One region of the Pontibacter toksunensis genome, then DNA from elsewhere that is predicted to be linked to it. Evidence: riboswitches for the same ligand, from Rfam matches in the RefSeq annotation. Region 1 holds a riboswitch; the other holds the start of a gene.
What was found. Region 1 has a riboswitch for thiamine pyrophosphate ahead of ACFS7Z_RS10330 (class I SAM-dependent methyltransferase). Riboswitches for the same ligand answer to the same signal wherever they lie in the genome.
Positions count from the first base shown of each region.

Region 2: linked by a shared signal. The riboswitch ahead of ACFS7Z_RS07730 (TonB-dependent receptor) and the one ahead of ACFS7Z_RS10330 (class I SAM-dependent methyltransferase) in region 1 are both predicted to bind thiamine pyrophosphate.

Region 1 covers NZ_JBHUOX010000006.1:189,673-205,966, reverse strand. Annotated here, with positions in the region: gene ACFS7Z_RS10355 (ABC transporter ATP-binding protein) at 1-1,556, shown strand, start outside; gene ACFS7Z_RS10350 (hypothetical protein) at 1,700-2,227, shown strand; gene ACFS7Z_RS10345 (Trm112 family protein) at 2,246-2,512, opposite strand; gene ACFS7Z_RS10340 (thiamine phosphate synthase) at 2,509-3,165, opposite strand; gene ACFS7Z_RS10335 (AIR synthase-related protein) at 3,162-4,226, opposite strand; gene ACFS7Z_RS10330 (class I SAM-dependent methyltransferase) at 4,223-4,948, opposite strand; TPP riboswitch at 5,022-5,119, opposite strand; gene ACFS7Z_RS10325 (DUF2911 domain-containing protein) at 5,398-6,264, shown strand; gene ACFS7Z_RS10320 (class I SAM-dependent methyltransferase) at 6,353-7,270, shown strand; gene ACFS7Z_RS10315 (glycosyltransferase) at 7,276-7,989, opposite strand; gene ACFS7Z_RS10310 (sodium:solute symporter family transporter) at 8,597-10,294, opposite strand; gene ACFS7Z_RS10305 (hypothetical protein) at 10,291-10,443, opposite strand; gene ACFS7Z_RS10300 (PIG-L family deacetylase) at 10,512-13,058, opposite strand; gene ACFS7Z_RS10295 (hypothetical protein) at 13,491-14,186, shown strand; gene ACFS7Z_RS10290 (DUF2461 domain-containing protein) at 14,401-15,069, shown strand; gene ACFS7Z_RS10285 (DUF3221 domain-containing protein) at 15,066-15,443, shown strand; gene ACFS7Z_RS10280 (Rieske (2Fe-2S) protein) at 15,449-15,802, shown strand; gene ACFS7Z_RS10275 (hypothetical protein) at 15,961-16,294, shown strand, end outside.
Region 2 covers NZ_JBHUOX010000004.1:295,112-311,405, reverse strand. Annotated here, with positions in the region: partial or broken gene ACFS7Z_RS07750 (Ig-like domain-containing protein) at 1-1,190, shown strand, start outside; gene ACFS7Z_RS07745 (AAA family ATPase) at 1,313-1,828, shown strand; gene ACFS7Z_RS07740 (aldose 1-epimerase family protein) at 1,848-2,723, shown strand; gene ACFS7Z_RS07735 (hypothetical protein) at 2,854-3,102, opposite strand; TPP riboswitch at 3,333-3,429, shown strand; gene ACFS7Z_RS07730 (TonB-dependent receptor) at 3,488-5,962, shown strand; gene ACFS7Z_RS07725 (acyl-CoA dehydrogenase family protein) at 6,488-7,666, shown strand; gene ruvB (Holliday junction branch migration DNA helicase RuvB) at 8,092-9,138, shown strand; gene queG (tRNA epoxyqueuosine(34) reductase QueG) at 9,444-10,385, shown strand; gene ACFS7Z_RS07710 (hypothetical protein) at 10,393-10,587, opposite strand; gene ACFS7Z_RS07705 (ferritin-like domain-containing protein) at 11,074-11,874, opposite strand; gene ACFS7Z_RS07700 (ferritin-like domain-containing protein) at 11,894-12,622, opposite strand; gene ACFS7Z_RS07695 (BatD family protein) at 13,054-14,511, shown strand; gene aroC (chorismate synthase) at 14,515-15,594, shown strand; gene ACFS7Z_RS07685 (ATP-binding cassette domain-containing protein) at 15,598-16,281, opposite strand; gene ACFS7Z_RS07680 (hypothetical protein) at 16,274-16,294, opposite strand, start outside.

The sequences.
Region 1 (16,294 bases):
TTTTTGCTGTCATTATATTTCAGGGCATCTTCTCCTTTTTCAGGGTATACTTCTTTGCACAGGTAAGCGAAAACGCCGTAGCTGATATCCGGCGCGACCTGTACAGCAAATTTGTACTGCTTCCTATCTCTTTCTTCGAGAAAAGGCGCGTGGGCGAAATAACGAGCCGCATCACAACGGATGTGGCACAGGTACAGGATGCCATGTCTATCACGCTGGCAGAGCTTTTCAGGCAAACCACCACCCTGCTTGTGGGTGTTATCATCATCATGTGGGTCTCTATCAAATTGTCGCTTTTTATGCTGGCTACCTTCCCGGTGCTGGTGGCGCTGGCGCTGGTGTTTGGCCGCAAAATCAAGAGCCTCTCTAAAAAGACACAGGATGAACTGGCCAACACCAACGTTATTGTAGAAGAAACGCTGCAGGCTATTAATACAGTGAAAGCTTTTACAAACGAGATGTTTGAGGTAGCCCGCTACAAAGCCACATTGGGCAAAGCCGTAAGCACGGCCTTGTCTGCTGCCTATTACCGGGGTGCCTTTATCACCTTCATTATCATCGGCTTGTTTGGCGGCATTATCCTGGTAATCTGGTATGGTGCTACACTGGTGGCCAACGGCGAGATTGAACCTGGTGACCTGATTTCTTTTGTGCTTTATACTGTCTTCATTGGTGCATCAGTAGGTGGTTTGGGTGAGATTTATGGTAAAGTGCAGACGGCGCTCGGGTCTACGGAACGCATACTCGAAATACTGCAGGAGCAGGAAGAGCCAACCGACAAAAGCATAAAGGCGCTGAGCGAGATACCAAGGCTCCACGGTGACATTGTGTATAGCCAGGTTGCCTTCTCCTACCCTACCCGCACTGATGTGCAGGTGCTCAACGACATCAACTTTACTGTAAGAGCCGGTGAAAAAGTAGCTCTTGTTGGCCCAAGCGGTGCCGGTAAGTCCACCATTGTACAGCTGCTAATGCGCTATTACGATGTATCCGGAGGAGGCATTGCCGTGGACGGGAAAGATATCCGTGACATAAACCTGACAACATTGCGCGGCAACATTGGCATTGTGCCGCAGGAGGTGTTGCTTTTTGGCGGCACCATTCGGGAAAACATTGCCTATGGGCGGCCAGAGGCAACAGAAGCAGAAATTATAGAAGCGGCCCGCAAAGCCAACGCCTACGACTTTGTGGTTTCCTTCCCGGAAGGTTTTGAAACACTGGTAGGTGAGCGAGGCATTAAATTATCGGGTGGGCAGCGCCAGCGCATTGCTATTGCCAGGGCTATTCTGAAGAACCCATCCATACTGATACTGGACGAAGCCACCAGTGCACTCGACTCTGAGTCGGAGCAGTTGGTGCAGCAGGCAATGGACGTGCTGATGCAGGACCGCACCACCATCGTGATTGCCCACCGCCTGGCTACGATTCGAAAAGTAGACAAAATACTTGTGATTGATGGTGGAGAGATTGTGGAGGAAGGCTCCCATGAAATGCTCTCCATGAACCCTGAGGGCATCTATGCTAACCTGCTGAGGCTACAGTTTGAACTCAGCTAGTTCAAAGGCCATCACAATACGAAAAAAACCTGCCGGTGCTAAGCCGGCAGGTTTTTTATTTTCATACTTTTACTTCTTACTTTGTGCTAACTGCGTAGATATACCAATTCTTCAAAAACAGACGTTTCGCCCATATTCTTCTTATGCCGTATTTTAAACCGAAGGCACTTTCCACCCTCAGCCTTCTCCTGTTTTTGCTTCCGTGCCAGCTGTTCGCACAGGAGTTTACCCAGAATTTTAAAGCCTTTAGTGCCTTTTATGTAGAAGTCGGTGGCAACAGCGATGTCTACTCCTTTAACTATGACCGGGTGCTTTACCAGCGGGAAAAGTTTAAAACCGCTGCACGGGTAGGCCTTGGCACCAACCTTTTTTTTCTGGAGGATGAGAAGACGCTATACCCTGTTATGCCTTTAGAACTAATGGCCTTGGTGGGAAACAACCGAAAGCACTTTGAAGGTGGTTTAGGCTACACACGCCGCTTAACCGATGACCCGGACCTGCTACAGAGCATGTATTTTGCCAGGTTGGGTTTCCGGTACCAGGTGCCGCGCGGGGGCCTTTTAGTGCGGGTGGCTTTCACTCCTTTCATTTCTCCTGACAAAGAATCCAGAACACCGGGCGTGGGCGTGATTCCCCGGTTCGGCTTTAGCGTGGGCAAAAGCTTCCGGTAATAACGTTCTACAATATAATTACTCCTTCAGCAAGAAAACTTCAGCATCTGCTTTCTCTATACTTAAACCCCACTTTTGCAGAATAGGGGCCTCAAGTGCCTGTTCTCTGTATTCGTCAGGCGTCATAATAGGTATGCCATAAACAATGGGATAGTATCTTCTGCAAGCCGGGCATGTAAGTAGACCCTCTATTACTTCTCCTGCTTCATCTTTTACAAAAACCTTAGATACAAGGTCATACTTGTCAATGGGGCAGCACAGTTTTTTTAGAAGCGATGCATTCATTTCTTAGAATTTAAATTAGTTAAAGCATTTTTATAAGCAAAAGTGGACTCTCTGGGAGACTCCGCATTCAGAATTCCTGAAATAACAGCAACACCAGCAAAATCAAGTTCTTTGAGTTCAATCAGGTTATCTGCTGTTATCCCTCCTGAAAGGAAGAACGGTATTTGAGTGATTTCTCTAGCTTTTTTTACCGTTCCAGGACTTACAATATCACAACTATCCACTGAACCAGATGGGTACATAGAGCAAAATGAAATATAGTCCAGTTGGTTCTGCTCGGCCCAGTGAATCACTTCCAAACCATTGCTGCAGGTAATGCCACAAATAAACTCTCTTTCGATTTCAGCCTTTATAGCCTCATAATCTTCAGGAATTTTATCGAAATGAACACCGGCCAGTCCTGAGCCTTTTAGCAGCTCCCACTCTTCATTAATCAGCAACGGTATCTGGTAAGCGGAGGCAGCATGCACGATGGCTTGTATAAGGTCCTGCTTAGCTGATAGGTTGAAAGAAGCAGGCCAGTTATTCCAAACCTGCAGCATTTTGACTCCTCCCTCCAACGCTTCTTTTAACCTGTGCAGCAGCGTTGCTTTATCCATACCCGGATCCAATACAAGGTATACTCCCCCTATGGAATTTGAACACCTCCTCATTTTAGACCTCCTTTTATTCCTTTGAAAAATGCTTCCCAGTAAGGGTCCTTTCCATCAAAGACAAGGTCTATTTCTTCATCATTTTCAATGATTCTGAATCCCTCTTCCTGAGAAGTCATTTCACCAACGACAGTTGCTTTTATTGACTTTGAGTGAAGGTGGCTGATTAACTCACTTTCCCTGCCCCTTTTCACTGCCATTATCATGGAGCCTGCACCCACACAAAAACGATGATCAATATCGAAAAAACGGGTTATCTGGCGCTGGGCTTCTCCTGCAGGAATAGCCTTATCTTCAATTCTGAAACCACAGCCTGATGCTTTTGCCATCTCACATATAGCTCCTACTACGCCTCCTTCCGTCACATCATGCATGGCTTTTATCTCCACATTGTGCTGGAGCACCTCAGTAGCAGACAGGGCATCATTCAGGGAAGAGGTTTGGTAAAAGTTTTTACAGCCCATCTCATAGACTTCTTTGCCCAACTTTCTTTTCACCGTCTCAGGGAAACTCATAGCTAATATAGAAGAGGCTACAAGAGCGGTTTCCTTGGTTACTACTATTATGTCTCCGGGTTCAGCCTTGTTGCTTGTTATGATTTTTCTCAACGGAGCTGTCAGAAACATAGTGCCTCCGCCTAATATGGTTGAGTTCTGGCCTTCTATGTGGCCGGTATGCCCACCAGTAATGGACACTCCTATGTCTCTGCAGAAGAGATGCATGTAGCTCCAGTATTCTTCGAAGGCTTGCAAAGAAAGGCTGGGCGGCAGGTTTAGAACAAACTGCGCGTACATGGGAGCAAACCCGGTGGAGGCCATATCGTTGGCTAGCAGATGGACGGAAAGCCAGGCCGATTCCTTGAGGCCGATGGAGGGTATGAGCGAAAGCGGGTCGCTGGATACAGCCATCCCCAGGTTGTTTCCTAAATCAATGACGGCGGTATCTACGCCAAAAGCAGGGCCCATTAGCACTTCTTCCCGGCTGTAACCACAGTGCGGCAGCAGCACATCTTTAAATGTTGAACCGGCTATTTTTCCTGAATTATCTTTAAACGCGCTCATTGTACATCATTTAGCCGAACATGTAAACCAAAAAAATCGCCATAGGGCTGGTTCCATTGCTGCACCGGAAACCACTTAGGAAGGCCGGTAGCTGTCCATTCTATTGTATATTCTCTTCCCTGAAGTGCTTCCTGAATGACTGCGATTAGTTTTTGTGGGGTATAAAAGGTAGCAGTCACGTAAAAGGGGTTCTTGCCAAACAATTCCTGAATCCTTCTTCTGGCCACCTTAGGTGAGTTCCTGTTCATCATTCCGAACACAATGCCGTATTTGCCTACCCGCACAGCTTCACGAATGACCTTTACAGGGTCTTCGTAGTATTCAAAGGTGGTGATAAAGGCTAAAGCATCAAATGTGTGGTCTTTGAAGGGCATATGGTGAGAATCAGCCAGCACAAGGTCACCATCAAAAAGATGTACCCCTTGCCCAAGCATAAATGGAGAAATATCGCCGCCGCTGGCTTCAATGCCTATTTCCTTCCACCATCTGGTAAAGCGGGTTGTTCCGCAGCCAAATTCCAGCAGGGTCTTTACACGTTCGTCTTTGCTAATAAGTTGGCCAATTACTTTCTTCTGCCAGACTTCGGCTCTTTTGTACCGGCCTTCATACCAAAGCTCATAGGTATCGGTATGGTCTCTGTTAAAGAACCACTCTTTACGGCCTTGCCACTTTCGTAAATCCTTCGTTACGAGATCAAATTTTTGTTTTTCGAGATTTCTCACAGCAGGAATTTTAGGTTAAAATATCCTGACTATACAAAGCAGATAGGGAATGGCGGGAAAGCACTGAATAAAGTGCTAAGCAGACTTACATTTCCTACGCTGGCATTATCCAGATCAGGTTTCGGGTATCTTCTCAGCCTAACATTTTGTTAAGCACCCCGTGTAATGCAGGCCAAGGTACAAAAGATTATAAGAAATGAAAAATGACATTTGACACGACAGGCAACTATAGCCAGATTCCTTCTATATTGTTCCAGGAGTACAGAAGGTAAGCAGAGCCATGTGAAGGGGCTTATTAAGCTTTAATCATGATATAAAATTGAAGACTACTCCTTATAAGACAGGCCATGTGTGGCAGGTATCTCATACAACAAAATAGATTGGCTAAATCATGATTAAATGTGTAATTTCACAGCATCAAAACATCCTTATTTTAATAGGTTTTTATCATGAAGAAAACATTTATTGGTTTTGTACTTTCTGCTGCCCTGCTATTTGGTGCAGGAGCAACGCAGGCACAGGGCATCAAAATGCCAGCCGCAAGCCCATCTCAAAAAGTAGAACAGGCAGTAGGGCTTTCCACTGTCTCTGTAGATTACTCACGCCCTTCAGTAAAAGGCCGCACTGTTTTCGGTGACCTCGTGCCTTACGGCAAGGTATGGCGCACAGGGGCTAATAACTCTACCGTTATTAAGTTCACGGATGATGTTACCATCGAAGGAAAGCAGGTTCCTGCCGGTGAATATGCCATCCTGACTATTCCGAACCAGAACGAGTGGACTGTTATCCTTTCTAAAAATACCAAGCTGGGAGGTAACGTGGCTGCTTACAAGCAGGAGGAAGACCAGGCACGTTTTACTGTGAAGCCACAGCAGAACCCGCGTAAGGTAGAGTCTTTTACCATTAACTTTGCTAACCTGCAAGCCGATGCAGCCGATGTGGAGATACTGTGGGACAACACCATTGTACCGTTCACCATCAAGACAGATGTAGACAGCAAGGTGATGAGCCAGATTAAGAAAGAGGCCATTGACAATGCCAACGCTGATCCTAATGTATATGCCGCAGCAGCCAGCTATTACCTTCAGACAAACCGTGAACTGAAGCAGGCGCTGACCTGGATCAAAAAAGCCAACGAAAAAGACGCTAAATTCTGGAACCTGCACACACAGGCCAAAATTGAGGCGCAGCTTAAAGACTATAAGAACGCTGTGAAAACAGCGGAGCGTTCGATGGCAGAGGCACAAAAGGCCCAGAACCAGGATTATGTAGCCTTGAACCAAAAAGCAATTGCTGACTGGAAAAAGCAGAAGTAAAGCTTCATCCACTTTTATCGTATAAAAAGCCTCCGGGGAAGTTACTCCCGGAGGCTTTTTTATCCCGTTTATTTTAGAAAGAAAACAATTGCAAGAAGATAAACAGCATTCAGAAGAGCATTTAGGACCAGCGCGCGAGTACTGGTGGAACGAGGATTATCTGGAACTCCTGGCCCAGCGCCTGTACATTGAATACTGCGGAACATTAGTGGACATTGGCTGCGGCAAGGGCATGATGGGCTTTAAGTTCTCGAAGTACATGCCTGACGGTGGCAAAGTGTATGGCGTGGATTATGAGCCTGGGTATATAGAAGAGGCACGGCAGCGGGCGCAGAGCCAGTACTCTGGCAACAGCATCAGCTATGAATTCAAAGTTGGCAATGCCACAGAGATTCCCCTACCCGACAACACAGCAGATGTTACGCTTTGCCAAACGCTGCTGATTCACGTGAAAAACCCGCAGCGCGTTATTCAGGAAATGATTCGTGTAACAAAGCCAGGCGGTTGGGTGCTTGCACTGGAGCCAAACAATCTCGTGCCAAATTTGATGTTTGATCGCTACGGAGAAACTGATTATAACGTGGAGGGCATGCTTGACGTGCTGGAAGTGAAGCTTCGCATCGAGAAAGGGAAAAAGCAATTGGGTGAAGGCTTCAATTCACTGGGAGACGTGATACCGGACCTCTTCCTGAAAGCCGGTTTAAAAGACATTAAAGTGTGGATTTCTGACAAGGCCCTTTCTATCATTCCACCCTATGATACGCAGGAAAAAATGCTGCGCGTGGAACAGATGCTGCAATGGATAGAGTCTGAGGCGATGGGTTATGATTACCAAGACAACCTGAACTACTATATGGCAGGCGGTGGCCAGCAAGAGAAGTTCGACGCCTATTGGCAGACATTGCTCTACAACAAAGTTACCCTGAAGCAAAAACTACAGAACGAGGAGTATGTGTCAGCAGGCGGCAGCCTAGTTTATATAATTGCCGCACAGAAACCGAGGTAGCTTAATCAAGCATGGTTATATAACAGCTTACTATCCGCAGGAAGGTTTTTGTGCTCTAACACAACATTATAAAAGGCTATTGTTTCCCTGGCGATAGTATCAGGATCAAAACAATCGATATTGGGAGACGCTGCAGCTATATCAGAAGATTCACTGATTACCTCTGCCATGTATTTCTCCAACACTTCAGCAGAAATCTGCCCTTTGTAGGTCTTTAACCAACGAGGCCCAACTAATTGCTTTATCTCAGCCAAGGCACTGACATCCGGAGCCAAAGTTGGTTTACCAAAGCTCAGATTCAGGAAGACCGAACCGGAATTGAATATTTTATTATAAGGCGTTACAACTACATCGGCACAGTTAAAATACAGTTGCAGTTCCTCGTCTTTAACAAAAGAATCGGTAAACAAGATGCTGTCAGTATTTTTTAAGTACTGCCTTAACTCTGCCTTCGTATCCTGATGTACGCTGCCAGCTATGAGCAAAGTAGTTTTGCCCCCTTTTAAGTTCTTATAGGCTTTAATCAGCCCTGTCACATTTTTATAGCCACGGATCTGCCCCAAAAAGAGAAACACAAAATCGTCCGAAGGTACTCCCAGCGCATTTCGTGCATCCTGCCGGCTAACATTATTCCGGTAATATTTTCTATAATGAGGATGAGCAATATATGAGAAACTCTGCCTAGCATGGTCTCTGGCTTTCTTCTTTATCAGGTCCAATCCATGTTTGTTCAGGCTTATGAATCCGTCTACTTTTCTATACAGGAACTCATCGAGCTTCTTTTGCAGGTCAGGAAATCTGCTCTCATGCGCCTCCAGGTTATGTACCGTCCAGATTACTTTTTTTCCAAATAGCTGTACAAATTTTATAAAAGCAAAAAACGCTTTTATCCTGAGTCTGACTTTCAGTTTGTTTTCTCTAAAAAATACGTGGGTGGGCCAGTGGATGTGAAAAATCTGAAATTTATGAAGGGAAAGGCTGTGCTTCAGAAAGTAACCTAAAGTAGCATCGAACTCGTAAAGCTGGCATCCCTGACGCTTCATACTACTATATAAGATATAGTTGTATGGGTTTATTTTTCTAGTTGAAAAACCAGGCCAAGCCAGAATACCGATTTTCCCCATTGTTGTTTTGAATGTTTAGAAATAAATACCCTTTTCTGAAGCATACATGTAGCATGCCTAGCAAAGTTACTAAATGTAGATTTTGCGATAAATTTTATTCAAACATACCCATCTTTGCTGGTATTGAGGAAACAAGAATCAAGCACAGAGCAACAAAACAGCATTGCAGCCTACCTGGCTGCTGCGACTTTTGTAACAGTGCTTATTTCTTAATGTTTCTCCCTCCTATCAGCGCCTGTATAATGAAGCCAAACAGCACTACGCAGGCACAGCCAATTACGTTGAACCACAAAAAGGCAATGTCTGTGTAGTAGTGGCAGTACAGCACCACCATTTCTGCAAGCACAGCGGCAATGAACACGGCGTTTCCCCGGATATAGCGGACGTAAAAAGCCACCAGGAAAATGCCGAGAATGGTGCCATAAAAAATAGATCCAACTATGTTCACTGCCTCAATCAGGTTATCAAGTTGCGAGGCAAAGGTGGCAAAGAGAATAGCGATAGCTCCCCACAAAACAGTAAAGAACCTGGAGGCATCGAGATAGTGCTTGTCGCTGCCCTTCTGATTCATAGATCGCTTGTAGATATCCACCACTGTAGTAGAGGCCAGCGCGTTCAACTCAGACGACGACGACGACATTGCCGCAGAGAAAATAACTGCCAACAGCAAACCGACCAGACCAGCCGGAAGGTACTTCATCACAAAAGAGATGAAAACATAGTCCGTGTCTTTGATTTCTGCCTCAGGGGTGGCCTGCCTGATAATTTCTTTCACCTCTTCCCGAACCTCCATGGTGATTGTCGTTAAAGCATCTACCTTGCCCTGGGCCACCGTAACAGCAGCGTCATCTTCCGCTTTCATGGCTGCTATCAAGCCATGTACTGCTTCCTGCTTCTGCCCGAACGCAGTGGTATACTCCCCCTCTAACCGGCGAAGGTCTTCGGCATAAGGCGTAGCGTATACCTTGCTTTTAGCAACCTCATTAAAGAACACCGGCGGCTGGTTGAACTGGTAGAACACGAAAACCATCACCCCGATAAACAGAATCAGGAACTGCATCGGTATCTTCAGCAGGCCGTTGAACAACAGGCCCAGACGACTCTCTCCAACAGATTTACCGCCCAGATAACGGGCCACCTGGCTCTGGTCGGTCCCGAAGTAGGAAAGCGCAAGGAAAAGCCCTCCTGTTATGCCAGACCAGAAGTTATAGCGGTCATCCCAGTTAAAAGAGAAATCCACTACGTTCATCTTTCCCATTTTGCCGGCCACAGCCACAGCCTCCCCAAAACTGACATTGTCGGGCAGGTAACTGACTACCATAAAGCCGGCTATGATCATTCCACCCATCATCACAGCCATCTGCTGCTTCTGCGTCACGCTAACAGCCTTAGAGCCTCCCGAAACAGTATACAGGACAACCAGCACGCCTATTATGAGAATAGTTACCGTCAGGCTCCAGCCCAGCATGGTAGACAGGATGATGGCCGGCGCATAAATGGTAATGCCTGCTGCCAGACCACGCTGCACTAGGAACAGCAGCGCTGCCAGTGAACGGGTTTTCAGGTCGAAGCGGTTCTCCAGGAACTCATAGGCAGTGTACACATTCAGCCTGTAAAAAATAGGGATAATGGTGATGGAGATAATCACCATGGCAATGGGCAGCCCGAAATAGAACTGCACGAACCGCATGCCGTCTTCATACGCCTGCCCCGGGGTGGAAAGAAAGGTGATGGCGCTGGCCTGCGTGGCCATAACGGACAGACCGATGGTCCACCACTTCATGCTGTTGTCGCCTTTCAGATAGCCCTCAATGTTTTTGCTTCCGCGCGTTTTCCACACGCCATAGCTTACAATGAAGCCAAGTGTGCCCAGCAGCACAATCCAATCGAGGGGCCTCATGAATATACCCTGGTGATGATGTAAAACAGTACAATTAAGAACGCGAGATTGCCCAGCACCAGCCAATACATGCCAGACCAGCTGCTGAAAAAAGGCGGCTTCACAATAGGTTCTTCAGTGTCTACAGGTGGGGTAGTGTTCTTTTTCATTGGTTGGGTGCTAGAGAAACCATAGCCCGGAAGCAAGATATTGGATAACTGTTTCCGGGCTATAGCCTTTACTTGTTGGCGCTTGATTTTGCCTCACCGTTTGCCCCTGATGCATGGTTGCCCAGGGAAATCAGGTTGGCGAACAGGCGGTATGCACCCGGCACGCCAGCAGGCAGCTCCCTGAACCAGGAGTAACCGGTATAGATATAGTTCCCTTTGCCGTATGGCGCAACCAGCAGTCCACCATTTCGTGCGGGCTCGCCAGGGTCGTTAGAGGAAAGTATTGCCTGGAATTTATCACTCCACTCATTGGGGAAGTATAATCCTCTCTCCTGCACCCATCCATCAAAGTCTTTCTGCGTGATTTTGTTTGGCGTGTTCAGCACCGGGTGCCCAGGCTGCAGCAATCGCACTTCCGCATCTTCTACCGTTACCCGGTCACGGGAAAGTTTGAGCGGGTACGGGGCAACATCCGGAATGACTAGGCTGTGGTTGGTATTGTACTGCACAATCAGGTTACCGCCGTTCTCTACGTACTTCAGGAGTGTGGGCTGGTAAAACTTCAGGCGTTCCACGGTGTTATAGGCGCGCACCCCTAATATTATGGCATCAAACTGCTGCAGGTTACTCAGGCGCATATCGCCTTCCTGTAACAGCGAAACATCATAACCAATCTGCTGCAGGCTTGTCGGGATATCGTCTCCGGCACCCATTACATAGCCTACCTTCTGCCCTTTTTTCTGCAAATCGAGCTTTACTATTTTAGCCCTGGCATCCGGGAGCGTCACCTGTGCCGGAATGTGGCTGTAGTTGATGACGTTGAGGCCTTGGGAGTAATTTTTACCGTCTACTGTGGTCACTGCCTGTAATGTTGCCTCCTGCTGCCCCTGTGGCGGGTATACAGTGAACGAGACAGGTAACTCTGCTCCTTTGCTCTTCAGGTTAAACGGCACAGAAGCGGGCTCCGCACGCCATCCCTGCGGCAGTTGCAGCTTCACGTTACCGGCTATATTATCCTTGCCTGACTTTACAAGCACCTGCACCTGCTTCGGCTCCTGGCTGGCGAACATGTAGACTTTCTCCGAGATATTAACAAATACCGGGGGTGTCACCACAAAAGGTCTGTATACCTCCCCCTCTACCGGGTCAGTACGCTTGTACACAATCGGCACCTTTACCTCCAGCGGCTGGCCCGCCACCTGCAGGGTAAAAGTAGCCTGCGCAGCGGGTGCATTCTCAGGCAGACCCACCTCCTGCTGGTTCTCTACTGCAAACATACCCACCGTGCCCTGCTTGCGCAGCCAGTACGGCTGGGAATACGGCATGTCCTGCGGCAGTGTGGCAGTGGCATTATAAAGGAGTGGCTCGTTGTTCTGCAAGGGTTTGTTGAGAGTAGTGTCTTTTGAGGCGAAGCTGTAACCAATGCGCTGCAGCGTGACAGGCACGGCAGAACGGTTTATGGCTTCCACCTGCAGCTTTACCGGCTGGCCCGGCGTTGCCGCGAAATCATTGGCTGTGACCTCCAGGTACAGGCCAAGCGCCTCCTGAATTACATCCTGCAGTTCTTCCTGCTTCACGCGTTTCCAATAGCCTTCAGGTATCTTGTCCAGTTCTTTTTTAGCGGCAATCAAAGTTGGTACTACAGCAGCCGGCACAGCGGGGTTGTAGGTATCAATAGCTTTCTGAATTAACTTTTCTACTTTCTCACCGCCTTTTACCCGGCTCCAGCTGGTGTTTATACCTTCAAACAATTCTTTCTCTGCTCTGGCACCTTTCGTATGCTTCAGGTACTCCAGTGCCACGCCACGCGACCCTGTGGCCCCAAAGCCCTGGCTTTTGTGCATGCTGCGGCTCTCTGCGGCAATTTCACCGTAAGACTTCCCCAGCAGCGGGTTGTAAGCACCCACATCTATCGTCAGCAGTTCTTTTACATATTTTTCGAACTCCGCTTGGTTGCCAAAAGACCATACGCCTGTGTTCCATAACAGGCGCTTCGGCTGCCACACCTCCACATATTTCAGTTGCTCCGGAAAGCGCTTTGGATCGGCGGCGGCGTCGAAGGCTTCTGCTGCCAGAATAGCCGAGCTGGTGTGGTGGCCGTGCGTTCCGGAAGGCTCCGGCGAAAAGCGCGTCACCATCACATCGGGCCTGAATTTACGGATTACATACACCATGTCTGCCAGCACCTGCTCTTTGTCCCAAATTGTGAAAGTCTCCTCAGGATCCTTGGAGAAGCCGAAGTCATTGGCGCGGGTGAAGAACTGCTGGCCGCCATCTGTACGCCGTGCCTGCAGCAACTCCTGTGTCCGGATAATCCCCAGCCCTTCGCTGATCTCTGGCCCTATAAGATTCTGCCCACCGTCTCCACGGGTCACGGCTAGATAGCCGGTATTGTAGAGCTTCTCGTTGGAGAGGTAAGTTATCAGGCGGGTGTTCTCATCATCGGGGTGCGCGGCTATATAGAGCACAGAGCCGAGTACATTCAGTTTTTTCAAGTCCTGCAGCACCTTTGAAGATGAGGGCTTAACAGGTGCCTGTGCCCATGCAGCTGGCACTGCAAGCAACAGCGCCAGCAACAGCAGGAAGCCTTGGCGGGAGTAAGCGTATTTTATCATTTTGTTTCTTATCTTCAGCAGCCAAACAGGAAATTAACCTTCCGGGGCGCCTTGTTTTGTAAAGCTATAAAATAATGTTGATCTAAAATATAAGTGCCTTTCTGTATTTGACAGAAAGGGAGTAAGCTCTTACAAACAACAGAATGAACTGTACAAACGTTATAACGCAAATTATGGGCTTAAACCACCATAGCGTTGGTTTGTGTAGCACCTTAAGTATATTGTTTATAAAATAATGTACATTTTTATTGCAACTATATTAGATTTATAATATGTTTGTTCAGTGTACAAATCCTGTATGGGGTTATTCTTATCAGTGTTTATACTCTGTCTTTAACTGTATGGTGTGAGCTACCGCAAGCTACCTTTATTCTGTAACTGAAAGGCTTGTGCAAAATCCACCTCGCCCTTATAAAAACACAGCAAGTACTTATGCCAAACCAGAGAGAAAGCAATATAGAAGATTTTGCATTCAACTATATTCCGTCTTACTATACAACACGTACAGGTATAGAAACAATTATAGTGGACAAAGCCGCACGAACCAGGCAAGGGTATGTCGCAGACGGGTTCTTCTCATTTAAGAACTCAGAAAAAAGCCTTTTTATTGCCTCTCTTAGTACTAAGAACTCATCAAGTATAGCCTCCCTGCTAACAGGTTACAAAAAGAACGGACTGAGTAAGATGCGTTACTTGGCAGCGGCTGTCCTGTTTGCAATAGCAATGTTTGCAGGTTTAAAAGCAGCCCACTGGACCCTTGTTTTTATATTGCCCGTGGCGGCGGCATTGGCTGGCTTTATTCTTTACACTGTGCTGGAAAAGAAGCACCTGAAGCGTAAAGTTGAACATCTGCTCGATGATATTATGCGCCTGCCTGCCGATGAGCGTTGGCTGGGCATCTCCATTAGCAGCCTCGTTTTTAGGAATAACGACCTAGCCAAGCACCTGCTGTGCATCTGCCAGCGCCGCGGAGTTGGTGTTATAACAGTAGGTAAGCGGTCAAAAGTTGTGCTGATGCAGGAGCCACAAACACAGACCTGCCGCCGTGGTGATTTCCTATCGCACTATGAAGCGGAGGCCCGCATTCGAAAGGCTTTACTCGGGGAGTCTTACCTGCGCGTGGCATAGCAGTATCCGACACAGCACCCGCAGAAGCCCTCCTGTTGCACAATTATTTGCAACAAGAGGGCTTTGTCTTTAGTACTATAGCATAGCACCCTGTATATAAACTTGAAGAAGCTATGACTTTTATCTTATTAATCATACTGGCAATCGCTATCATCATTGGTGTTATCTGGTTTAAATCTAATACTCCGAAGCATTAAAAGCTGCCCCTTCTCAAATGGATACCTGCTTTGTACTCGATTTTTTACAGGACCTTCAAAAGAACAACAGTAAACTATGGATGGACAGCCACAGGGAAAGGTATCAGAAGGCAAGAGCCCGGTTTACGGCGGTTGTAAGCCAGCTGCTGGAAGAACTGCGGCAGTTCGACGCTGACCTGCACGGGGTAATAGCGCAGGAGTCCTTGTTCAGAATAAATAAGAATGATTTCTCCAGGAAAGGAGAACCACCGTACAAGGGGCATTTTGGTGCGGGCATTTCTCCGGGAGGGCGGCATTCGCCGTACGCCAACTACGTGCTGGTGCTGGAGCCAAACGGAAAATCCAGGGCCGGAGGTGGAATCAGGAAGCCTACCGCTAAACAGTTGGAGCAGATACGGGAGGAAATTGACTATAACCCGGGTGAACTGCAGGGCATACTGCAGGAAACGAAATTTAAATCTGTTTTTGGAGGGCTGCGGGGAGAAAAGCGTAAAATCCCTCCAAAGGGTTACGACAAGGCGCACCCGGAAATTGAGCTACTGAAGCAAAATAATTTTCAGGTGCTGCATTACTTTACAGATGAAGATGTTTATGCTCCTGATTTTGTGAGTAATTTACTGCCGCTTTACAGGCAGGTTCAGCCTTTACACCACTTTCTCAACCGAACCATAACAGAAACCAAGTGAAAAACAACAAGCTACATGTAGTGTACCTGGTCCTGTTGCTACTGCTAAGTAGTAGCTGCAGCGATGAACCCAAACGCATTCCTGACACCCTGCCTGATGTGCACGGTTACATTGGCGATATTAAACGCACTGCCAACAAAGGTAACGCGGCTAAAGCCGTTATCATAGTGAAATCGATAGAGGGTATCAAGGCAAACTTTCCGGACGGCAGCGTGAGAATAGACGAAAACACATTGATTGAGGCTGCTACGGGAGAAGAACTGAAGTTAGAACACTTACGTGAGGGACATGAGGTACAGGTCTGGTTTGAGGGTGATGTGCTGGAATCAGTGCCGGTGCAGGGATATGCCAAGGCCATCCGGGTAGAATATTAATACCTATGCCCGAAGCAACAGACAAGTATACCTGGCATAAAGTGTTCTCTTCTGCTGATGAGGCAAAAGAGCAGGTAGCACTGCGCAAGTTGCAGTTGTTGGAGGTAGAGGGGCGCGCCATCTGTTTCGCGCACACCCCCGACGGCTTCTTTGCCGTAGATGATGCCTGTCCCCACCTGGGCCAGTCTTTAAGCCGTGGCACCACAAATTACCTCAACGAGGTGATTTGCCCCTGGCATAGCTACCGCTACAATTTAGAGAACGGCCGCGAGTGCGATTACCGCACCCGGAACGCGGTGCTGCATCCGGTAGAATTGCGCCCCGACGGCGTATACATTGGCATCAGAAAGCCGGAATAGCATCAGCGCGTGTCGGGAAGAAGCGAATTTTTCTCCGATTTCCACTTTTTGCCTTATCAACTGCGTCTGAAAGTCGTATTTCTTTTAGCTGTACAGAAAGAATCCGCTACAGAAGTGGAGGTACTAAAAGCGCAGTTCCTGTTTTACTTCCGGCACCAATGGCACCAGATAGTACTGATTTTATGGACAAGGTGGCTGCATGGCCAGAGCCGGTAAAGCTTTTCCATCCCGGAGGAGAGTTGTTTTTAACCATCTCTATCCGGCAGGGCTACATCGAAACCAAATGGAGCGGGCATTTAACAGCAGACAGCATCGTTACAGCTGCCACGCTATACCTCTCCCTGCTGCACAAAACTCCTGTTCCCAAGCTGCTCAACGATAAGACCGACGCCAGCGGCGACTGGGAAGACGCAAATGATTGGCTCGAGTATGAATGGCTGCCCGAAGCTATCAAGTCAGGGTTACACGCAATCGCACATGTTTATTCCAACA
Region 2 (16,294 bases), on a different contig from region 1:
CAGTTCCTCCGACACCAGGTAAACCATATGCGCAGAATGACGAACGCTGCGGTCCTGGCCAAGTGACGCTGAGAGCCTCAGGCTGCGAGGGTGGCAGACTGCTGTGGTACGCTACTGCGACAGGAGGCTCTCCTATATTCGAGGGTCCTATTTACACTCCGAACCTGACAGCAACTACCACCTTCTATGTTTCCTGCATAATCGGCAAGTGCGAGGGTGCTAGAACACCAGTGACTGGCACTATCTATCCTGTTCCAACAGTGGGAGTAGTAGCTTCGCCTTCACGCTGTGTCGGCACTACACCTACAGTAACAATAACAGCTAGTCCAACCGGAGGCTTAGCGCCGTATACATACGTCTGGACGGTGCCTGCAGGAGCTGCCAATCCTGGCAATGTGGCCAGTTTTGATGCTACAGTGGCTGGTAGGTATAGTGTTGTTGTGACTGATTACAGAGGTTGTATGGGTACTGGTTACGTTACACCAGTATTTATCCCTTGCCGACCGCTGGAAGGATGTACTCCAGGCTACTGGAAACAAGCACATCACTTCGGAAACTGGGGTTGCGGGTACGATCCTACAGGTGCTGATGCCACCTTGTTCTTCGATGTGTTTGATGTGAGCAATTTCCGAGGTCTGGATGAAGACTTAACACTGTTAGAGGCGCTGAACTTAGGTGGTGGAGGCTTTAATGCCCTTGCCCGTCATGCCGCTGCTGCACTGTTAAATGCCTGCGACCCGGCAGATGTGAATTATACCTACACCACAGCACAGGTTGAAGCTATGGTAGAGGGTGCCTTTGCATCTGGTAATCCAACTGCAGTGCATAGCGACCTGGAGAGAGCCAACGAAAGAGGCTGTCCACTTGGAAGAGCAGAGCTTGCGAGCACATCAGTTAGCTCACTGCAAGGCGTGGAGACACTGGAAGGTACTCAGTTGACCGCTTATCCAACTCCTTTCGCAGACAAAGCGACTATTGAGTTCAGGTTCGCGAAGGATGAGAACTACACCATCAACCTCTATGACATGAAGGGCAGCGTGGTGAAACAGCTGAAAGCCGGTACTGCCAGAGCAGGAGAGGTGAATCAGGTAGAGGTAGATGGCAGGGACCTTCCAGAAGGTCTATACATCGGCCGCATGATGAGCGACTCCGGCGTGAAGACAGTGAAACTCTTACTTAAAAAACAATAAGCAGTAAGGAGGCTGCTTTTTAATCAGCACGGGGTGTCGGGAAATATTTCCCGACACCCCGTGCTTTTTTTATAAATTAAAGTTTTCATGCATGCAAGCAATGTAATCCTGACCTTTGCCCTATGCTGAAAATCGCGATTACCGGACCTGAATCTACAGGCAAATCCACACTGGCGGAGCAACTGGCCCGGCACTATGATACGGTATGGGTGCCGGAGTATGCCCGTACTTACGTAGGCAACCTGGGCAGGCCCTACACCTTAGCCGATATCGAGGCCATTGCCCACGGGCAGCTGGCGCTGGAGCAGGAGATGCAGCAGCAGGCGAAGAAAGTCCTTTTCTCAGATACAGACCTGCTGGTGCTTAAGATATGGAGCGAACATGCTTTCGGCCACTGCCCCGCCTGGATACTGGAAAAACTAAAGCAGCAGAACTACAACCTTTGCCTGCTCATGGGCGTTGATTTGCCTTGGGAGCCGGATCCACAACGCGAACATCCGCACCTGCGGAGTTTCTTCTACGATTGGTATAAAAGGGAGCTGCAGGCGCTGGAAGTGCCTTTTGTGGAGATACTTGGCCAGCAGGAGGAGCGCCTTCAGCTTGCCTGCCGCCACGTGGATGCCCTGCTTACTAAATAATCTTCTGAAAGAACAGACTATGATACATATCTTAGAAAACGATAGCTATAAAGTGGGTGTAGAGAGCCTGGGGACCGAGCTACAGCACTTTGTGAAAAAGGACGAGAACCTGGAGTTGATTTGGGTTGCCGATCCGGCCATCTGGGGCAGCCATGCTCCAAACCTCTTTCCGATTATCGGGGAGCTGCCGAACCAGCAGTATACCTATAATGGCAAAACATACCACATGAAGCGCCATGGCTTTGCGCGCCGCAAGGAGTTTAAACTGGTGGATGACCATCACGGCAAACTAGTGTTTGAGCTGGAGCATGATGAGGAAACGCTGGAACAGTATCCTTTTAAGTTCCGGTTGCTTATCGCCTTTCAGTTAAAAGAGAACATGCTTTCCGTAACCTATCAGGTGACAAACCCTGATCATGAAAGAATGTTCTTTTCGGTAGGGGGGCATCCTGGTTTTAATGTGCCCCTGTACCAGAACGAGCGCTACGAGGACTACTACATCGAGTTTGAAAAAGAGGAAACGGCGAGGCGGTATTTATTGAATGATCTGGGCCTCCTTAACGGAGAGACAGAGCCTTTGCTGGAGCAGAGCAACAAGCTGCCTCTGGACCACAGCTACTTCGACAAAGATGCTATTGTACTGAAGCGCCTGAATTCGGAGAAGGTAACGCTGGCAAGTAACACGAATACGCGGCGCATAGAGATGACCTTCGAAGGGTTTCCATACTTAGGGATCTGGGCTAAGCCGGGACCGTCACCTTATGTTTGCATCGAGCCATGGTGTGGTATTGCCAGCCGGGTAGGAGACACCGGTGAGTTGCAGAGTAAGGAGGGAATAATAGAGCTCAGGCCAGGTCAGACCTTTGAGCGCACTTTTACCCTGACAGTGCTTTAGGCCCGGAAAGGAAGTATGGCGCGAGTCAGAAATTATAAAAGTAAACCGTACCAGAAGTACCTGTCAAATAAAAAGCAGCGGCCCCAATGGAAATGAAATTCCTTTGGGGCCGCTGCTTTTAGAGCTGTGCTTAGTGCAACGATGGCTCCGGGAACTTGGGAACCTTTATATTTCTTAAATCATACTTCGGCTCGAAATCGTTGATGGGCAACGAAATGCCGGGTGGAAGATCTATGTCTGGCAAATCATCGCCTAGCGGTTCGCCTCCGTCGTCGTCGTTGTCTGGGGATGGCGGGCGGTTAAACCTGTTGCGTGGCGCGAATGCATAGTAGGCGAGAATCGTCAGAAGGGCTACAGTATAAATAATGCTAATCATCATCGCGGTAATACATTAAAACTTTCAATGTTATGCCGCTTATATCTGCGGCAAAGGATTCAAATTCAGTACGTAAGGGGAAAGGTGCCTTAGTATGTTTTACAACGTACTTTTGCCCTTTGTGGTTATCTGTAGAAAGCAAATTTTGCGAAGGAGTGTAGCGGCGAGTATAAAAATCTTTTCGGCGCCCACGAAATTGAACTTTGCATATGAATTTAAAGCCCCTTACCTTTGGGGCAGTTTAGGGGTGCCTTAATAAAACGGGCTGAGATCATACCCATTGAACCTGATACGGGTAATACCGGCGAAGGGAAAACACGGTAACGAAATTTAACAGGATGCTAACCCCTGGCAGGCCTGTATGTTTCACCAATTCATTTCAATCAAAATGCGTAAATTTTTTATCGCAGTGGCAGCAACGCTGTTGCCTATGCAGTTGCTTGCCCAGTATCAGTTGAGCGGGCAGGTAACCAGTTCAGCTCAAGGCGAAGCCCTGCGTGGAGCCAACGTGGTGCTGGAGAAGACAGGCACCGGTGTGTCTGCAGGGGACAACGGCCATTTCTCATTTGAAAACCTGCCAGCCGGGAACTATAGCCTGAAGGTGAGTTACCTTGGCTATGAGCAGAAGCGGGTAACGGTGGCACTGCAGCAGGATACCCGGGTAGAGGTTGTGTTACAACCACAGGCTCTGCAAACAAGTGAAGTAGTAGTACAAGCCACCCGCGCCGATGAACGCACAGGTACCACCTTTACCAACGTAAGCCAGGAGGAGATTGAGGCGCGAAACTTCGGACAGGATTTGCCTTACCTGTTGGAGCAGGTGCCATCGGTGGTGGTGAACTCGGATGCCGGCGCAGGAGTAGGTTACACCGGCATCCGTATCCGCGGCTCCGATATTACCCGCATCAATGTTACGGTAAACGGCATCCCGATAAATGACCCGGAGAGCCATGGCGTGTTTTTCGTGAATATGCCTGACTTTGCCTCGTCTGTGGAAGACATACAGGTGCAACGTGGCGTAGGAACCTCTACCAACGGTGCCGGTGCCTTCGGAGCCAGCCTTAACATACAGACGCAGCAGGTGCGCCGCGAGGCTTATGCCGAGACAGACCATACCTACGGCTCCTTCGACACCTGGCGGAATAACGTGCGCTTTGGCACTGGCCTTATCAACGGCAGGTTTGCTTTTGACGGGCGATTGTCGCGCATCAAGTCTGATGGCTACATCGACCGCGCCTCTTCCGACCTGAAATCGTTCTACTTTTCGGGCGGTTACTACAGCGACAAAACCTCATTAAAGTTTATCACCTTCTCCGGCACCGAGCAAACTTACCAGGCATGGTACGGCACACCGGAGGCGCTGGTACATGGTGATGCGGCCGACCTGCAGGCCTACATCGACCGCAACTACATTGAAGGCGCTGACCGGGAGAATTTACTTAATTCTGGCCGCCGCTACAACTACTATACCTACGACAACGAAACTGACAATTACCAGCAGGATCATTACCAGTTGCATCTGTCTCATGATTTCATGCCGGGGCTCAGCTTTTCCGGAGCCCTACACTATACGTACGGGCGTGGTTATTATGAACAGTTCAAGGCAAACGACAGACTCTCCAACTATGGCTTGCCTGGCATAGAGTTAGGTGACACTACCATCTCCAGGTCCGATATCATTCGCCGCCGCTGGCTGGATAATGATTTCTATGGTGCTACGTACGCGCTGCAGTACAATCCAAACAGCCGTCTAACAGCTACACTGGGAGGTGCCTGGAACAGGTACGACGGCCGGCACTTTGGTGAGATTATCTGGGCACGCTATGCTTCCACCTCCAACATCCGGGACCACTACTATGACAACGATGGAAAGAAAACGGACTTCAACATTTTTGCTAAAGTAACCTATGGCCTGACGGAAAAGCTGAGCGTGTTTGGGGATTTGCAGCTGCGTACTGTCAGCTACTCCTTCTTGGGCTTCGACAATGATTTGACGAACATTACGCAGGAGGCTGACTATACTTTCTGGAACCCTAAGGCGGGCGTTACCTATAGCCTGCAGCCGGGGCACCAGCTTTATGCTTCATACGCCGTGAGTAACCGCGAGCCTGTGCGTGATGACTTTACAGAGTCGTCGCCAAGCAGCAGACCGAAGCATGAAACGCTGCAGAATGTGGAGGCTGGTTACCGTGGCGTGTTAGGACTGGGAGACTTGGCAGGGGAAGCACTCACAGCAAATGTGGAGCTGAACTACTTCTACATGAACTATAAAAACCAGTTGGTGCTGACAGGGCAGATAAACGATGTGGGTGCCTACACCCGTACCAACATCGACGACAGCTACCGCCAGGGAGTAGAACTAGCCGGAGCCATGAGACTAGGAGAAGTAGCTTCCTTTACCACCAACCTTGCTTACAGTCAGAACAAAATTAATGGCTTCAGCGAGTTTATAGACGATTATGACACCGGTGACCAGGCACGGAACAACTATGGTACTACAACCATTGCTTTCTCGCCTAAATGGGTAACGACAAATCAGCTGGAGGTGCAGGTACTAAAAGGGCTGCGTGCCGCTTTCATTTATAAGTCGGTGAGCAAGCAGTACCTGGATAATACCGAGAACGAGAGCCGCATTATCCCGGCTTACCAGGTAGGAGACCTTCGCCTGCGCTACAACATTGGTTTCAAGAACGTATTGAAGGACTTGGAACTGGGCTTGTTGGTTAATAATGTGTTCAATGAGCTTTATGCAGCCAACGGTTATACTTTCAGCTACATTGCAGGTGGCGCACCCATCACCGAAAACTTCTACTTTCCACAGGCTACCCGCAATTACCTTTTGTCTGTAGGGCTTAAGTTTTAAGATTGAACCAGGTGCTGCTTTTCCTGCTTGATCAGGGAGTGTGGCAATTAGAGGAGTTGATTTTTTAATGCTTTGTGAAAGCCCCGCCTGTTCGACGGGGCTTTTTTATTTTATCGCCTTAAAACACTGCGGTATAACCTTTGATGGACAAGCCAAGCTTTAGTCCCGTTGAAACTTAAATATGACTTTAGGGTAACGTTTTTTAACAAGAACGTCCGGAGCAGCACTGTTGCTCTTCTATACTTTATAGCCTGGAAGCAATTGAAGGTGATTTCCAATTTCCTGAAACTAACCTTTCTTGCCACTTAGACACGGATGTCCGCAGCAGGTTTAGTTCTGGACAATGATATCTAGAACAGCGTTTCCAGGTTCAGCTTAAAGACATGTAAAAGACATAAGCAACTGCCTGAAGAGGTATTATAGAACATCCTTGTGCCCCGCGTGTTTCGTACCTAGTTCTAGGGCAGATATGGGCGAAAATTCTATATTTGCATAGCACGCATTATCACTAGCTAAAATAAAACCATGGCATACGAATCCGCAGGAGCACCTGATTACTTCAACATCGACGACCTGCTTACTGAAGAACATATACTTATCCGGCAGACCATGCGCGATTTCGTGAAGCGCGAAATCTCCCCGAACATTGAACAGTGGGCGCAGGAGGCGCACTTTCCGTCTGAGATTGTAAAGAAGTTTGGAGACGTGGGTGCTTTTGGCCCGACCATTCCGACAGAGTATGGCGGAGGCGGCCTCGATTATATCAGCTACGGCATCATCATGCAGGAGATAGAGCGGGGCGATTCCGGTATGCGCTCTACGGCTTCCGTGCAGGGCTCGCTGGTGATGTATCCTATTTATAAGTATGGTTCGGAGGAGCAGCGGAAGCGTTTGCTGCCTAAGCTAGCTAGCGGCGAGTGGCTGGGTTGCTTCGGCCTTACAGAGCCGGATTTTGGTTCTAACCCCGGTGGTATGGTTACCAACATCAAAGACATGGGAGACCATTATCTGCTGAACGGAGCCAAGATGTGGATTTCGAATTCGCCGGAATGCCAGGTGGCTGTTGTATGGGCGAAGAACGAGGAAGGCCGCATCAAAGGCTTGATTGTGGAGCGTGGTATGGAAGGTTTTTCTACCCCTGAAATCCATAACAAATGGAGCCTGCGCGCCAGCACCACCGGCGAACTGGTATTTGATAACGTGAAAGTGCCGAAGGAGAACCTGCTGCCAAACGTTGATGGGCTGAAAGGTCCCCTTGGCTGCCTTGACTCTGCCCGCTACGGTATTTCGTGGGGTGCTATCGGTGCTGCCATCGACTGTTACGAGTCGGCACGCAAGTATAGTGTGGAGCGTGTTCAGTTTGATAAACCAATTGGCGGTTTCCAACTTACCCAGAAGAAACTGGCGGAGATGCTGACGGAAATAACAAAGGCACAGCTGCTCGCCTGGCGCCTGGGCACCCTGATGAACGAAGGCAAAGCTTCGACGCAGCAGATCTCTATGGCCAAGCGCAACAATGTGGACATGGCCCTGCACATCGCCCGCGAAGCGCGTCAGATCCACGGCGGCATGGGTATTACGGGTGAATACCCAATCATGCGCCACATGATGAACCTGGAGTCAGTGATAACCTACGAGGGCACGCATGACATTCATTTGCTGATCACGGGAGCAGATATTACGGGTATTCAAGCGTTTAAATAGTCGTTACTCGTTGCCCGATATTCGTTGTTCGGGTTAAAATATTGAAGTATAGCAAAGGCAGCTACATTTAGCTGCCTTTGCTGTTTCGTATATAGTGCGCTACTTTGAAGTGTCTTCCAAGCCTGTAATGTCTTGCCTGTTATGTGGAAACGCAATAATTTGCGTCTGTTGGCGGATATTTAGGACACAGACATTCGCTGGAACTGCGCACGCTGGAAAGAATAGACGCAGGAGAAACATTATTATAACATTGGCCGAGAAACGATATGCTAAGACTAATTTTGCTAATTACATTAGATTTATGGTGAACAACTATAATATTATTAGCAAAAATCAGTAAATTAGTAGGCTGAAATGGAGCAAAAGTAAAGCTGATTCTGTTACCTTCAAGAGAGCAGAAGCTGCAGGAAATTAGAGAATATACAATGAGAGAAGATTATCTCACAGGCGAGAAAGAACATTTATCGCCAGCTGAACGCGACATAGACAAGGCACTTCGCCCCCTGAGCTTTAGTGACTTTACTGGTCAGGCGAAGGTGGTGGAGAACCTGAAGATATTTGTGCTGGCGGCAAGGCGCAGAGGCGAGGCATTGGACCACGTGCTGCTGCATGGACCTCCGGGACTGGGTAAAACAACGCTGTCGCATATCATTGCGGCGGAGCTAAACTCTGGTATCAAGATGACCTCTGGGCCTGTATTGGACAAACCCAGTGACCTGGCAGGTTTGCTAACGAACCTGGAGCCGAACGATGTGCTGTTTATTGATGAGATTCACCGTCTGAACCCTATCGTGGAAGAGTACCTGTACTCGGCCATGGAGGATTATAAGATCGATATCATGCTGGATTCCGGCCCGAATGCGCGTTCTGTTCAAATCAGCCTCAATCCGTTTACCCTTATTGGTGCCACCACGCGCTCCGGTTTGCTGACAGCGCCACTGCGTGCCCGCTTTAGCATCAACAGCCGCCTGGAGTACTATGACTCTGAGCTGTTAACATCAATCGTGAAGCGTTCGTCGATGTTGCTGGGTGCGCCTATACATGACGATGCTGCCTTTGAAATTGCCCGTCGCAGCCGGGGCACACCGCGTATTGCCAACAACCTGCTGCGCCGTACCCGCGACTTTGCGCAGGTAAAAGGTGACGGAACCATCTCAGTAGACATTGCAAAGTTTGCGCTGCATGCGCTGGATGTAGACCACAACGGGCTTGATGATATGGACAAGCGCATCCTGCTTTGCATCATTGATAAGTATAAAGGTGGCCCTGTGGGTATCTCCACTATTGCAACGGCCTGTGGCGAAGAAGCAGAGACTATTGAAGAAGTATATGAGCCGTTCCTGATTCAGGAAGGCTATATTAAACGTACTGCCCGCGGCCGTGAGGCGACAGAGGCCGCTTACAGGCACTTAGGGAAAATACCTCCGCAGCAGATTACGGGCGGTGGCTTATTTGACCAGACTGAAAATTAATAGCTGTTTGTGATTACGTTTATTTAAGAAGTAGGCCCCGGGCCTGCTTTTTTATTGTCACTCAGTAAGCCAAAGCTCATGGTATGCACAAGCACTCGCGGGAGGTACACATGCCAAAACGTCATCCGCCAAGGGCCATTGGTGAAACCGAGACAACTTTTCGCCACTGCTGTGTGGTTTCACCAATGTTTTTTTATAGCACCTGCATACAAGGCTGTCGCAGCTTCTGCGAGTGTCTGCAGATTATGGATTTATTTTCCCGTAGTTTTGTTGAGGAACAGAAGCAGCGATTAGAGTAATATATTTTGAATAAACAGAAATACACACATCTGATAAAGCAGAAGGCGAAGGAGCTGGGGTTTATGTACTGTGGCGTGTCTAAGGCAGAGTTTCTGGAGGAGGAGGCGCCCCGGCTGGAGCGTTGGCTGAACCAGAACATGCACGGGCAGATGCACTACATGGAGAACCACTTTGACAAGCGCCTGGACCCGCGCCTGTTGGTAGAGGGGGCGAAGTCAGTGGTGTCGCTGCTGCTGAACTACTTCCCTGAAGAAACACAGCCGGAGGAGGATACCTATAAGATATCGAAGTACGCGTACGGCACCGATTACCACTTTGTCATCAAAGACAAACTGAAAGAGCTGCTGCATTATATTAATGAGGAGATAGGGGAGGTAGGCGGCCGCTGCTTCGTAGATTCAGCCCCGGTGCTGGACAAGGCATGGGCGAAGAAAAGCGGCCTTGGCTGGGTAGGCAAAAACAGCAATCTCATCACGCCACAGGTGGGCAGCTTCTACTTTATCGCAGAGTTGATTGTTGACCTGGAACTGGAGCCGGATGGGCCCATTAAAGATTACTGCGGCTCCTGCACCCGCTGCCTGGATGCCTGCCCGACAGGTGCCATTACAGAGCCTTATGTAGTGGATGGAAGCAAATGCATCTCCTACTTTACAATTGAACTGAAAGATCAACTGCCGCAGGAGATGCACGGGAAATATGGAAACTGGGTTTTTGGTTGTGACATCTGCCAGGATGTGTGCCCCTGGAACCGCTTCAGCAAACCTCATAAAGAGCCTGCCTTTGCGCCGCATCCACACCTAAAGGAAATGAAAGTGAATGATTGGCAGGAGCTGACGCAGGAGGTATTTGCAGTCTTATTCAAGAAGTCGGCTGTAAAGCGAACCGGCTACAGCGGCTTGCTGCGTAACATCCACTTTGTGGAGCAACAACCAGAAATTAAGAAATAAGACTTGGCTATGCTGCCGATGCTCTGGTGAAAACTTTGTTTAGAATAATGAGATACATTCCTGAAAACTGATCGTAACACCACTGTTTGAGTTGCTGCAGCTCTTCTGTTGCCAGAACTTTAAAAGCCTTTCTTAACTCCTTTTCAAACAACATCTTATCAAAACTTACTTTCAATAAAATGGTCTTAATGTACTCAAGCATTGTTTTCTAAAATTCTTTAAGTTAATGTGTCTGTTATGGATGCACTCCTTATACGACGCAAAATTACAAAAGTAAGTGGTCACTTACAAGTTTGTGTAAAATATTTTATTCTGAATATTATAGCAGGAACAGCTAAGGCAGAAGTTTAAACATCAATTTGCTCAAAGAGAATAAGTTAGCTTGTTGCCAGCGGTAAAGGTTCAAAAAAATTTTTTGTAAAAAGTGTTTACCTGAAACGGACATGGTGGCCGGGCAGGAAGCAGGAGGCAGGAGATTTTGCGAAGTATAGCTTTTTTACTTGAGCAGGTATACCGTTCTGCGCCTTCAGATCAGTAAAGCAGCCTATGAAAAAGAAGTTCTTTCATAGGCTGCTTTACTGATCTGTTTCAAATCACAGGAGCATCAGGCAAAGGAGTTGCAGAAAGTGGAAAAAAAAGAGAGCCACAGAACTGAGACTCTCTTTTTTACACCATGAATAACAAAGAATTAAACAATAAAAAGGCTGGCAATGTCTATAACCGCGCTCATTGTCAACGGTTCGTCGAAGGCCTCTGTTACCAAGGGGGCTGCAATGCCTGACACAGCAGGCACATCAATATTAGCCTGCATTGTCTGTCCTTCGCCGGCATATACGGCCTGAGTAGGTGCAGGCATTCCGGCACCGCGCTCATCACCCGTAATCCAGCCTTTCAGCCCACGAATTCTGCGTACGATGGCAGCATGGCGTGCCTCTACGGCATGTATCTGCAGGGCAGCAGTCAGCACATCGCTGTTGCTTACCAGGTTTGCTGCCTGCCCTTTGTAAGCTCGCACGCCGGTGTCTTCAAAAGCCTGTGCCAGCGCCAGGAAGGTGGCAGGGTTTGAGTTCCAGTCAGGGAAAGCACCACCGGCTGAGAAGTCAAAAGTTGGCTTGGCTGCCGGAGTGACATTCATACTTTGTAGCGCAGTCTTCAGAAAAGCCACGTGTGCCATTTCGTGATCGCGTACATCTTCAAAAAATGCTCTGTTTTCGGTTGCAATGGCACCACTTGCCATCAAACCCTGCTGGTAAAACTCAGACTCAAGGTACTCCAGCGTCAGGGCATAGTTCAATACATCGGCAATGCTGCTGCTCGACTGGCCATAGGCTTTCTTGAACATAGTACCCATGGCAATAGGAACTGCTGCCAGCGCTACTTTCTTACCAAAAGAACCGAAGCTGCTGAATGCCTGTCGGCGGGAAGAAAGTCGGTCATACACCTCGCTGTCCACTTTCTCTATATCCTTGATTATTTTAAATATGTTCATGTCTTTTTCCTCCTGTTGCTTATTGTGGTAAGTTGCTAAAGTCGATTTCTGTTTTGATGAAGGCTGAAGCGGCACCGAGTACTTCGGTTGGGGACATGGCTCTGTCAAGTCCGTTTGCGTCAATCAGGACTTCGCCGTAGGCTCTGCTATTGTTGCTGATCATGTCGTGAATGGCAGCAGCATGCCTTGCTTCAACCGACACTATTTTGCCTGCAAGCAGAAGGTAGTCTAAACCCGCACCGGTATCTGTAAGTAATTTACCGGCACCGTTGTAAGCGGCTACGCCTAAGTCTTCGAAGGTTTTGGCAGTCTGCAGAACACTGTTTTTGTCTTTGAAGTTAATCGTGCTGAAATCTACCTCCAGGGCAGGAATGGCATTCTGGCCTAAAGCAGTTTTAAACAGTTCGCGGTGCGCTATTTCATGTGCCTTCAGGTCCTGCATCACCATCATTTCATCAGAAGAAAGAACTGATGCAGATTCTGCCACAACGGCTGTGTAGAAAGCTGCCTCCAGTTGTTCCAATGCGTAAGCATAATTCAGGATGCCAACATCACCTGACCCTAAGTCAACGGCTCCGTCCATAGGCGGGGTGATATCGTCCTCGTTCTCGCAGGAGGTTGTCAGTAAAAGTGTAGTGGCGGCAGCCGTGGCGCCAGCATATCGGAAGAATGTGCGTCGCTGCATGGGGTTGCCCAAGGACTTTAGCAGCCCTCCCTCGTTTTGCTGAGGATTCGTGTTTTTTGACATAATTTTATTGGTTAAGATGGTTAATCAATCAGATACATCAGCCTGAAATTTAAACCCAAAGGCTGCCGGTACCTGCTGTTGTGGATCAACCTACGGCAGAGGGGTTGGTATTGGATTGCATCGTTCTTAAGAAGTTTAAGAAGAAGGGGGTATGAAGCAAGCGCCTGTTACAGGGCCATCACTTTTACCATTTTTATATAAAAATTACCCGCAGAGGCCATAAGAGAAGAAAAGCCTGGAAAAAGCAGGACTTACTGGCAGGTTTTCCTGAGTCATATTCTCCTGAATTATTCTTTAGCTTCATGTTTTTGGTGAATAAATTGTACTGTCAGTACATGGTTTGCAGGGCGTTAGCGCGTTGTATTTTTGTATACACTTCCCTGTAAGTGCTTTAATTGCTAAATTTGCTTTTTGTGAATTTTAACTTGGTTATGCCCCTGCGGCACCTGTTTATGCGGCTGTTTGTTCTTTTGTTTCTTATCTGCGTTGCTTCTGTTGTCCCTGCCTGGGCGCAGCAGATCAGCTTGGAGTTAGGCAAGAGCCCGCTGCCCCTAAACCAGTACTATACCATCTCCATCAAGCTGCAGGATCAGCCGCTAAAGGAATACACTCCCTTTCCGGAGATAGAAGGCTTTAAGAAAAGCAACAAGTACTCTTCTACCAAGACAATTATTACAGGAGGGAAAACCACCACTATCCTTACCATCACGCAGAACTATGCGGCGCTGGAGGAGGGGGAGTATGTGCTGAAGCCTTTCTCGATGCAGGTGAACGGGAAAGCGGTGCAGTCGAAGGGAATGGAGATTGAGGTGACGGCGATGCAAGAGAATGCCTCCCAGCAGCTGAACCTGCCTGACATGATTGCGGAGGATGAAGAACCCGATGCAACGGATGAGCCGGAGTTTGTTGACAAAGATGACAATGCCTTTCTGACCATATACACCGATAAAGAAGAAGTGTTTGTGGGAGAGGGCATAAACGTGGTGCTGTACTTTTACCTGGCAGAAACAGATCAGCGCCTGCTCGACTTCTATGACTTTGCCAACCAACTCTCTGGCATCATACGGCAGTTAAAGCAACCCAATGTGTGGGAGGAGACGTTTGATTTTACAGAAATCACGCCTGAGAATGTGACGGTAAGAGGAGAGCCATACCTTCGGTTCAAACTATACGAGGCAGTGCTGTACCCGCTGAACCTGGAGCCAATCAGCTTCCCGCAACTGAAGCTGCAGATGATCAAGTACAAGGTGGCAAAAAATCCGAGTTTGCTGGCAGAGGACCGGCAGGAGGGCTATAAGATATTCTACTCCAGGGAGCGCGTGATACCGGTAAAGGAGCTGCCTCCACACCCGCTGCGCGATGTGGTGCCGGTTGGCAACTATACCTTAAACGAGAGCCTGTCGAAGAAAAGAGTGGCTGCAAACAAAAGTTTTACTTATCTTTTCGAGGTAAACGGAGAAGGAAACCTGGCTGCCATTATGCCGCCTGTGCCGGAAGCGCCACCTGGGCTGGAGTTTTACCCGCCTGATGTGCGGCAGGATGTTACAAAGCGGTCCGGTAGAGTGGTGGGGTCTAAAACCTTTGCTTATACTGTGCTGCCACGGGAGCCGGGGCAATATAAGATGGGCAAAGTGCTGCAGTGGATATACTTCAACCCGACCACAGCCTCTTATGACACCCTGCGGCCTTCACTGCAGGTGCAGATCACGGGTGCCCGCGGCAACGATGCCCTGGTCCTGTCCAGAGATTTAGGATCTTTTTATAATATCATCGAGAACGAAGACAACGCGCTGGTGGATATGCACTTTTTCGACACGATAAAGCGCTACACAAACATTATTCTGCTGGTACTGCTTGCTATAGCAGCCTTTGTTTTCCTAAAGAAATAGAACATGAGCAACACATACGGAAAGCTTTTCCGCATTACTACTTTTGGTGAGTCGCATGGTGCGGCTGTGGGCGTTATCATAGATGGCTGCCCGGCCGGCCTGGAGGTAAACCTCGAGGAGATTCAGCACGCATTGGACCGCCGGCGCCCCGGACAGTCTGCTATCACCACACCCCGCAAGGAGGAGGACAAGGTAACGGTGCTGTCAGGTATTTTTGAAGGCATGACGCAAGGCACCCCGATTGCCATGGTAGTGAACAACAAAGACCAGCACAGCCACGACTACAGCCATATACAGCATGCCTTCCGCCCGTCGCATGCCGACTATACCTATACCGCCAAGTACGGTACGCGCGACTACCGCGGCGGCGGCCGCAGCTCTGCCCGTGAAACGGTAGCCCGCGTGGCAGCAGGCGCGCTGGCAGCCAAACTGCTGGAGAAGCATGGAATCAGCGTAAAGTCTTACGTGTCGCAGGTGGGTAAGATAAAGCTGCAAAAGGCCTATACAGAGCTCGACCTGAACCAGATTGACTCCAACATTGTGCGCTGCCCAGACGGTGCCACAGCCTCGCGTATGATTGGCCTGATAGAGGATGCACGAGACAGCCTCGACACGATTGGCGGTGTGGTAAGCTGCGTGATAAAGGGCGTGCCAGCCGGTTTGGGAGAGCCTGTTTTCGACAAGCTGCATGCCGAATTAGGCAAGGCTATGCTCAGCATTAACGCGGTAAAAGGCTTTGAGTACGGCAGTGGTTTTGAAGGCGTAAAGATGCGTGGCTCCGAGCATAACGATGAGTTTTACACCGATGAAGCAGGAAAAGTCCGTACCCGCACCAATAACTCAGGCGGCATACAAGGCGGCATCAGCAATGGCCAGGACATCTACTTTAATGTAGCCTTTAAGCCGGTGGCCACTATTCTGCAGCCGCAGCAAACCATTAACGATACAGGAGAAGACATCACCCTGAAAGGCAAAGGCCGCCACGACCCCTGCGTATTGCCCCGTGCTGTGCCCATTGTCGATGCTATGGCCGCCCTTGTGCTGGCAGATTTCATGATGCGCCAGCAGGCAAATAAAGTATAGTAGTTATTTTTCCGTGGCGGTGCCTGCTGGTATGTAGCCCCAATCAATCAGTTCTTCCGGGCTGCTGATGGGCCGGCAGGCACCGTCTGTGAGCAGGATCAGCCGATTGCTTACCCGCAGTACTGCCCGGTAATCATGGTCTGTGATGAGGAAACCTTTGGTAGGCAGGTGGCTTTGAAGCAGCTCCTCTATCTGCTCCACATACAGGGGCTCTACGCCCGAGAAAGGTTCATCGAGTAGCAGGAACTTCACATCCATTCGCAAGAGCAGGAGCAGTTCAAAATACCGCAACTCACCTTTCGACAACTCACCTGCACGCTTGTTAAAATGTTTCTGTAGCCGCTTGTTCTGCTTCAGGACGTCCTGCTTCTCCTCCTGGGGAAGGTATAGGTTGATGGTTTTGGTTAAACTGATGTTATTGGGCAGGAAATCCTGCTGGGGCAGGTAAGCGAGCAGACCTGTATGCAGGTAGGGCTGCTGGTATACTTTCCCGTCTATGCTGATGTGCTTGTTATCCGTGTGTTTTGTGCCGAAGATTATTTTGAGTAAGGTTGTTTTGCCGCAGCCATTCCGGCCCAGTAACCCTACAATTTCGCCTGTGCCGCAGCGCAGGAAGATGTCGCTCAGGAGCTTTCTTTCCCCGACGGAATACAGCACGCTGTCCACCACCAGTGTATGCTCAGCCATGCAGCAGGTAAAC